Regions from separate parts of the Paenibacillus sp. EKM301P genome, predicted to be linked through region 2. Evidence: a T-box and tRNA genes for the amino acid it is inferred to sense, from the RefSeq annotation. Region 2 holds a T-box; the other regions hold tRNA genes.
What was found. A T-box is a leader RNA that pairs with one kind of tRNA and senses whether it is charged. The one in region 2 lies ahead of argS (arginine--tRNA ligase), so its partner is inferred to be a tRNA-Arg.
Positions count from the first base shown of each region.

Region 1 (3,135 bases), on a different contig from region 2:
GTTGCCGAGGATACACCCGCCAGCTTTGCAATTTCATGAATATTTGCCACATTTCTCACCTCGTTCTTTCTATTTTAGCATGTTCGTGTTTAGCATGTTTCGTGGCCCCGCCCTATAATTGTCACCTTCCCCAAATAAGTTTTCTAAAAGCGCTTGACCTGTAATGCATTACAGGGATTACAGTGAATTTGAGCTTAAGAAAGCGGTTTTAAAAAACATACTCAGGAGGCACTAACCATGAAAAAAGGCATAAAGATCGCAACTATTGGCGGAGGCTCCAGCTATACACCAGAATTAGTAGAAGGTTTTATCAAACGTTATGCAGAGCTTCCCATCCGGGAGTTATGGCTGGTAGATATTGAAGCAGGGCGCGAGAAACTGGAGATCGTAGGGGCCATGGCCCAACGGATGGTGAAAGCCGCCGGCATTGATTGTGAAGTACATTTGACACTGGATCGTCGGGAAGCCTTGAAGGATGCCGATTTTGTAACGACCCAATTTCGGGTAGGCTTATTGGAAGCCCGGATTAAAGATGAAAGTATTCCTTTGAAACACGGTATGATCGGTCAGGAAACTAATGGGGCTGGTGGGATGTTCAAAGCTTTTCGTACCATACCCGTTATCCTCAGTATCGTAGAAGATATGAAAGAACTGTGTCCGAATGCATGGTTGATTAACTTCACCAACCCTGCGGGCATGGTCACCGAAGCGGTGCTTCGTTATGGTCAGTGGGATAAAGTCATCGGATTATGTAATGTTCCAATCGGCGCGATCAAGAGTGCATCGGCTGTGCTGGACAAACCGGAAGAAGAGCTGTTCTTTAAATTTGCAGGAATTAACCACCTTCATTGGCACAAAGTTTATGACAAAACCGGAGAAGAATTAACAGAACAAGTCATCGAAGGACTGTATGCGCCTGGCGCAAAACCGGAGAAGGTCGTTGAAAATATTAAGAACATGCGTTTCCTGTATGATCAGGTTCGTCAATTGAAAATGCTGCCTTGTCCTTACCATCGGTATTACTATATGACCGATAACATGCTCAAGGAAGAATTAGAGGAGGCCAAAAACGAAGGAACTCGGGGCCAAGTCGTCAAACGTCTGGAAGAAAGTCTGTTTGAATTGTACAAAGATCCGAATCTGGATTACAAACCAGAGGAATTATCCAAACGCGGCGGTGCGCATTACAGCGATGCTGCCTGTGAAATCATCAACTCTATTTATAACAACAAAGGCACATTGATGGTGGTTAGTACGCGTAACAACGGTGCGATTGATGATGTCCCTTATGATAGCGCCATCGAAGTAACTAGTGTCATTCGCGCGCATGGTGCGGAGCCTGTCAACTTTGGTAAATTCCCTCCAGCACAACGGGGACTGCTGCAAGTCATGAAGGCGATGGAAGAGCTGACCATTGAAGCGGCGGTCACTGGTGACTATGCGACAGCACTGCAAGCCTTCACCTTGAATCCGCTCGTTCCAAGCGGCGATATCGCCCAAACTGTGCTGGATGAATTGCTGGAAGCACACAAAGAGCATCTGCCGCAATTTTTTGCTCATAAAGAGAAGGCGACAGTATAAAGCCAGAATCAATGATACTGCCGGAACACAAAAAAACTTCCTAATATTGAATTAGGAAGTTTTTGCTATACGTCCCAGGAGGGATACTCTCCCTACGGTCGAGACTGCGAAGTTTATGCTAACGATGCTTAGCTCCGACGTCCCCCCAAGGGGTTCTCATCCCACTGGAACACAAAAAAACTTCCCAATATTGAATTAGGAAGTTTTTGCTATACGTCCCAGGAGGGATTCGAACCCCCGACCGACGGCTTAGAAGGCCGTTGCTCTATCCAGCTGAGCTACTGGGACAAGATAACAATCAATAAAACCTTATGTATTCAGTGCATTAATGATTATATCACATTTTGGGCAACTGTCAAAAGCATTTTTTCATTATACAGGAAAGCAGGCTGCAAAAGGAATCATTTGGACGCTAACGGGGTATTATGTACAAAGAACGATGCCAAAAAGGAGGGGTTAATCCGTGAGAGGCCTTTTGTCTTCACTTTGTTATTTTAGCATTTTTTTCGCACCTTTTCTGGTGCCGGTCATTGTGTGGATTGCAGTCCGGGACGAATATGTTCAGGGACACGCGAAAAAAGCCATTTTATCGCACATTTTCCCCATTATTGCGGCGATTCCGCTAGTTTATTTTATTATCACTGCCAATCATGCAGGCTCGGTTATCGGGTTTGTACTGCTATTCGTAGTGGTCTATCTCGGCGTTTTTGTCTATAACATCTACAAAGGGATCATGACGCTGCGTGAAGCGGCCTAATTCAAAAGAAGCCTCTCGCATTCGCAATTTTGACGAATACAGAGGCTTCTTCAGGGTCATTTATAAATGAGCGTTTCTCAGTTTATGACTGTTTATTTATTACCGAAGCGTCTAGGACTTCTTCGCACCTCATGTCTTACATTTTTCTCCATCACTTCTTCCGCGAACTCATTGTTATGAATATAACTGCTGCCTTTGTTTTTCTTATACTTCGCTTTGCCGTCTATGATTTCCCCCTCCTTTCACGCTGATCTGGCGATGGCGCCGGTGTCCAAATTAACAAAAGCCGAGGTAGTGCACACCATATCCTCATGCCCCGAACTCCTTGGCAAACTCTGTGCTAAGCTGCCCATAGGAGAGCAATTCCCTTTTGAACTTTTCCCGTTCCTCACCAGCGGTAATGTGCGTAGAGTCCGTAAAAGCCTTGTCGGTCACTTCTTCAAATGCCGAATGCAGATTATTGTCATACCAATCCAGCTCCAGATCGGCATCATTGCGGATGATCCGTACCATGTCATAATCAGGCTGACCATCCTTCTGATTCGTAGCTGTGATATAAACCAGCAGCTCCGGGTCATCTGCGGCACCGGGACGCACTTCTACCTCAGCACAGCGCACTCCGTCAAGTTCAGTGAAGCGGCGTATTTTGGCATCCTTGATGTAGTACATTGTCTCCCTCCTTCCTCACGTGTAGGCGGGTTGCCCCATCTGTAGTTTTCGGAACGGACAGACATTTTATGCTTCTTTTCGGCATATATACTGATGAACTGGGGATTTAGTTTTTGATTCATTCCAAC
Region 1 is NZ_JAALFM010000005.1:107,610-110,744, forward strand. It holds gene HFD99_RS14385 (LacI family DNA-binding transcriptional regulator) at 1-50, opposite strand, end outside; gene HFD99_RS14390 (6-phospho-beta-glucosidase) at 238-1,581, shown strand; tRNA gene HFD99_RS14395 (tRNA-Arg) at 1,796-1,869, opposite strand; gene HFD99_RS14400 (DUF4870 domain-containing protein) at 2,045-2,338, shown strand; gene HFD99_RS14405 (hypothetical protein) at 2,648-3,007, opposite strand.
Region 1: it has a tRNA-Arg gene. The T-box ahead of argS (arginine--tRNA ligase) is inferred to sense a tRNA for this amino acid. The anticodon was not compared.

Region 2 (3,135 bases):
TTGAGCAGTCGTCCCCCAGTATCGGTTTCCATGGTTCGTGTATCAGAGACGGTCACGACCATGCAGTTAACCTGCTGCGGAGACTCCCGTCGGTGCTCCTCTACAGATGTTATGTTCATTACAATCTTCACTCCTTGATTCATGGTTAAGCATATTCTTTTTTTACAATAGAGGAATGACCGACTGGATGCAAGTCAGAAACGAGGGATAAAAAGTTATGTGATTAATATCCTTGCGCTTGCACCTTGGAATATAGTACACTTCCTTACATAAGTCGGGATTTTCTGGGTTTATTTTGTTGAAAGCGCGAACATCAATTGATTAATTTCAAGGCTCAGCGGGTAATAGTACAGCAGGATCAACAACTGGGAGGTAATGTATTATGAATCATTCATACCAAAAATGCGTGGATGCTTGCCTGGAATGTATGAACGCTTGCAATGTATGCTATGTAGCAAGTTTGAAGGAATATGATTTAGCTATGCTGCGTGAATGTATTCGAGTGAGTAGGGAATGCGCAGAGATATGTGGGTTTGCTGCTCAAATGTTGCAGCGCGGAACGGATTTTGCCGAGGAAATCTGTGAGCTATGCGCCAAAGCCTGTGAGGTATGTGCTGCTGAATGTAGCAAGCATTCCCATAATCATTGCAAACATTGTGCAGAGGCCTGCCGTCATTGTGTTGAGGCTTGTCGCCAATTGGTGGCAGTGTAATTACATATACAGAACTAGTCCCTGAAGAGGGAATAAAAGGTTGCTTTCTACTAAATAGGTTTGTATAATGGTGGGAATTAACGTCAAGGAACGGGAGAGTAGCAACGGAACCGTATCATTACAGCGAGCCGGAAGAGGTGGAAGCCGGTATGAAATCCGATGTGAAGCGCACCCGGGAGACGGTTGATCCAACGATAAGAACTTCTAGTAGATCAACCCGGCTGACACCGTTATTTGTCAATGGAGTGAAATCGCGATTTGTGTAAGCTAGCTTTATCTACACAACCGATTTACGAAGAGTGGTACCGCGGGGATATCGAAGTTCTCGTCTCTTGATTATATCAAGAGACGAGGGCTTTTTTTGTTAGATCCTATAAAAAGAAGGAGAGAGGAACATGTTGTTGATGATTGCTACCCAAGCTATTTTAGCTCATACGGGCTTGGAGGAGAAAGAAGTTTTATCTTTATTCGAGGTGCCTCCGCAGCCTGAATGGGGAGATGTGGCGTTTCCCTGTTTTGTGCTGGCTAAGAAATTTCGAAAGTCTCCACAGCATATTGCAATGGAATTGGCAGAGCTAGTAAGTCATGAAGCGGGTCTAACCGCTACAGCATCGGGTGCCTATGTAAATATTACATTGGATCGATCTGTTCATATTCCACCGATGCTTGCTGAATTGAGCAAGACTGAGTTTCTCAAGCCCAATATTGGGCATGGACAGCGAGTAGTAATTGATATGTCCTCGCCCAATATTGCGAAACCATTTGGTATCGGTCATCTTCGCTCTACTGTTATCGGTGCCGCCTTGTATCGCATACTTGGTGAAACCGGATATGTACCGATTAGTGTGAATCATCTAGGGGATTGGGGAACACAATTTGGCAAGCAAATTGCGGCCTATAAAAGATGGGGTAATGAAGAGCAGCTACAACAGGATCCGATCGGGGAATCATTGAAGCTATATGTCCGTTTTCATCAGGAGGCTGAGCATGACCCGTCTTTGGAGGATGAAGGCCGCGAGTGGTTCCGACGTTTGGAGCACGGGGATACTGAGGCTCAACAACTATGGGAGTTTTTTGTTGAAGTCAGTCTGGGTGAATTTGATCGTATGTACCAACGTCTTAACATTTCGTTTGACCATGTGTTGGGGGAAAGCTTTTACAATGATAAAATGCAGGCAGTTGTTGCCCAATTAAGAGCAAAAGGACTGCTGGAGGAAAGTGATGGAGCACTTGTGGTTCGTCTGGAAGACGAGCAGCTGCCGCCGTGTCTTATTTTGAAAAAGGATGGGACTACCATTTATCCCACCCGTGATCTGGCAACAGCGATTTATCGTCATGAAGTGATGAAGGCTGATCGGCTGCTGTATGTCGTTGGCGGGGAACAGAAGTTACATTTCCAACAGGTATTTGCGGTGCTCAAGCATGCAGGGGAGGCATGGGCACCGCAATGTGAGCATGTACCCTTTGGTTTAATGCGGTTTGCAGGCAAAAAAATGTCCACAAGACGCGGCAAGGTGGTGAAACTGGAGGAAGTGCTGGATGAAGCTGTAGCGCGTGCTCAAGCCATTATTACGGAGAAGAATCCCAATTTGCTGGAACAAGAGGCAATAGCAGAAGATGTCGGCATCGGAGCGATTATTTTTGGCGATTTAAAAAATAACCGTCTGAATGAAGTGGATTTTTCGTTGGAGGAGGCATTGACCTTCGAAGGTGAGACTGGCCCTTATGTTCAGTATACCCATGCGCGTATACGCAGCCTTCTGGAGAAAGCTCGCGCTCGCGCTGAGGTTGATTCTAATTCCAGTGACAACGTCCTTGGTCAAGAAGGGCATTCTCCTGAATGGAATATCGTTTCGGATGAAATGCTGGGTGACGCAGGCTGGGCCTTGCTTAAGCAGTTGGATCGCTATCACGGGCAGCTGATACGTGCTGCTCAGCAACTGGAACCTTCGGTTATTGCGAGATTTGCATTAGATACGGCACAGGCGTTCAACCGTTTTTATGCTAAGGAAAGGATTGTCGATGGTGGACAGTGGCGCATTCAGTTGGCGGAACAGACTGCAGATATGCTGGCAAGTACACTGCGACTTCTTGGACTGAAAGCCCCTAACCGGATGTAAGCTACCACAAGTGGGTATTTTTGTTAGGTACACTGCTGCTTTTGCTAGCTAAAATTACTGCGAATCAGCTCTTTTCTCTAAAAGGTGCTGCAAAAGGAAAACTATCATAGACACTTTTGGGTTTGCATGGAGATGGTGAGCAGAAAAGAGCAAGACGGGTTACACTAATCGCAGGGTATTCCATTGTTTTGCAACCAATTTGTGCATATTTGAAACATTTGATGGTTTTATTGCGTCCGTAAGTATAGAAGCAAAGTAAACATGGAGGTGTATCTCATGATCAAAAATAAAAGCGTGGCAGCT
Region 2 is NZ_JAALFM010000004.1:438,640-441,774, forward strand. It holds gene HFD99_RS13495 (MogA/MoaB family molybdenum cofactor biosynthesis protein) at 1-119, opposite strand, end outside; gene HFD99_RS13500 (four-helix bundle copper-binding protein) at 383-712, shown strand; T-box leader at 790-1,048, shown strand; gene argS (arginine--tRNA ligase) at 1,108-2,832, shown strand; gene HFD99_RS13510 (S-layer homology domain-containing protein) at 3,109-3,135, shown strand, end outside.

Region 3 (3,135 bases), on a different contig from region 2:
GTTTCCTATATTGAGGCAGCTTCGACCAAACAGCAGCAAGCGACAACACAGCAACCAGGGGTCACCATCCAATGGAATGGTAAAACGTTGGCCGCTAAAGGTGTACAAGTGAACGGGAACACAATGATTCCAGTGGCAGCACTGCGTGATAGTTTGGGAATTCCGGTGAGCTATGACACCAAGGAAGGGACATATACAGTGGGGAGCGGGTACAACAAGCTCTATATCGTGGTCTCCTCCTCGGATGCCTATGCCAATGTGAACGGGATCAACACGCGCAGCATGGATGCCAAAATGATCGCCGGGAAGCTATATATTCCTATGAGTCTGCTGAAAGACTATCTGGGTATCGATGCGCAGTGGAATGCAACTCAGAAAACAGTAACATTGAGTAAAAGCCAGCTAAATCCGATCACAATTGCATCTCAGACGCTTCCAGCTTCGAGTAATGCAAAGGTATCCTATAAGATTAAGTATCCGCAAATCAGCGGCAGCCAGCTGAATCCTGAGGCTCAACAGGCCATTAATAATATGCTTAAAAAGCATGCAGAGACAGTATTGGCAGCAGGCAAAAAGATGGTGGCAGAGGGAGAGGTTACAGCAGAAAGACCGTATGATTTCGAAAATGATTTTGCAATTGCCTATAATAAGGACGGTATTCTAAGTGTGATTATGCAGGACTACTCGTATACAGGTGGCGCACACGGTATGACGGCACGTAAAGGATATACGTTCTCGCTTGCTGATGGTAAGCTGTTGCAATTGTCTGACGTATTGAAGGCAAATCCTAACTACAAAAAGTTCCTGAATGCTGATTTGAAGAAAAAAATTGATGCGCTCCAGGCTGGCGAAGGTTTTGAGAAATTTAAAGAGTTGGCCTCAGATCAGAATTTTTATGTGACCAACAGTGGAGTAACCATCGTGTTTGATTTGTATGATTATGCGCCATACGCTTATGGAATTCCGGAGTTTACTTACTCGTTCGCTCAACTGCTGCCTCAGGGCGGTAAGCCTTTTGCGGGACAAAATCAATAATCTGGATTAGTTATATATTGAAAATTAATAGTAAATAAAAAAGACTGCCTACCGGATACGAAAATCCGAGGCAGCCTTTTTATTTACCAGCTATTCAGAAGAAAACCACTTTTCTTATACACCTTCTGGAGAGGAGCTAGTTAACACTTTATCAATAATACCGTATTCCTTGGCATCATCAGCGGACATGAAATAGTCACGGTCTGTGTCTTTTTCGATGCGTTCCAGTGGTTGACCTGTGCGATCTGCGAGAATGCGGTTCAACTTGTCACGCATTTTCAGAATGCGACGGGCGCGAATTTCGATATCCGTTGCCTGTCCTTGTGCACCGCCTAGTGGCTGGTGAATCATAATTTCACTGTTTGGCAAGGCAAAACGTTTACCTTTGGCACCTGCATTCAGCAAGAAAGCACCCATGGAAGCAGCCATACCTACACAAATGGTAGATACGTCAGGTTTAATGTATTGCATCGTATCGAAAATGGCCATACCAGCTGTGATGGAACCGCCAGGGCTGTTAATATACAAGTGAATGTCTTTTTCAGGATCTTCAGCAGCCAAAAACAGCATTTGGGCAATAATTGAGTTGGCTACAACGTCATTGACGTCCGAGCCCAACAAAATAATGCGATCCTTCAACAGTCTGGAATAAATGTCATAGGCGCGTTCGCCGCGGTTACTTTGTTCTACTACCATAGGAACATAGCTCACGTCAAAAAACCTCCCTTAAATCGTTAGTGGATTTGGTGGATATGCCGAATACACATCCCTATTTATAAACTGTTACCGTATTAACCACATGATAAACAATTTCAAACAAAAAGTCAAAGAAAGTCAAACTATTGATTAAAAAAAAGAACGCTTAGCGCTCTTTTTGGTTAAAAACATTATATGGAACATTTAGCCAATCATATAAAACGACGCGCCCGCGAGGAATCGAACCTCGATCTCAGGCTCCGGAGGCCTACGTCATATCCGTTGGACCACGGGCGCAAAGATGAATCATTACAAGCAACCAACTAATTAATTGGAAACAAAGATGATTATATGATATACGGCATTGAATTGCAAGCTTTTATTACGTGCGCATATTCACATAAAAAGTTGAGAAATATAGGTTCAGATAGACTTGCATGTGAAGCAAATATTGGGTAAGATATACGTGGGACTTAAAAAGTTATCCCGGGACATTTTAAGACCAGTTAGAGATATAGCATAGAGACAGAACTTAGAAGTGTGCGGGAGTGGAAAGCATGCGAAAGATATTAGAAATACAGAAGCAGCTTCTGCCCGACCTCATGGATGTTTTGAAAAAAAGGTACACGATCCTGCATCAGATTATGTTGTCCGAAGTTATCGGACGCAGAACACTGGCAGCTTCACTGGATATGACCGAGCGCGTACTGCGCGCTGAGACTGATCTCCTTAAAGCGCAAGGGCTAATTGAGATTGAGAGTGTGGGCATGAAGGTGAGCAAAGCAGGACTGGATCTGCTGGAACAGCTGGAGCCGATTGCGAACAACTTGTTCGGCCTGTCCCAATTGGAGGATCAGATTCGTCAAGCCTACGGTTTGAGGAAGGTGGTTGTCGTTCCAGGGGATTCGGATGCTTCACCGTTAGCGAAGCAGGAACTGGGCCGTGCTGGCGCAAAGGCGCTGCTGAGTGTTATGGATGACGAGGACGTGGTCGCTGTAACAGGTGGCACGACGATTGCAGATGTGGCGGAACAACTGGCATTACCTGCTAACGGCCCGCTTAAGGGCGGATGGTTTGTACCGGCACGCGGGGGTTTGGGAGAGAGCATGGAAATGCAGGCAAATACAATTGCCTCCACGATGGCTCGCAAGGTCGGCGCTCAATACCGTCTGCTCCATGTACCGGATTTGCTCAGCAATCATGCTTACAACTCCTTGCTTGAGGATACGAATATTCAGGATATATTAAGCCTGATTCGAGAGAGTCGTATTATCATTCACGGGATAGGCAACGCCATAGCAATGGCCCACAGACGCAAGCTTGACCCTGAAACCTTTGCCCAGATCAGCAATGAGGGTGCGGTCGCCGAATCGTTTGGTTATTATTTTAACGAAGACGGCGTCG
Region 3 is NZ_JAALFM010000007.1:198,222-201,356, reverse strand. It holds gene HFD99_RS18055 (PdaC/SigV domain-containing protein) at 1-1,035, shown strand, start outside; gene clpP (ATP-dependent Clp endopeptidase proteolytic subunit ClpP) at 1,150-1,746, opposite strand; tRNA gene HFD99_RS18045 (tRNA-Arg) at 1,957-2,028, opposite strand; gene HFD99_RS18040 (sugar-binding transcriptional regulator) at 2,289-3,135, shown strand, end outside.
Region 3: it has a tRNA-Arg gene. The T-box ahead of argS (arginine--tRNA ligase) is inferred to sense a tRNA for this amino acid. The anticodon was not compared.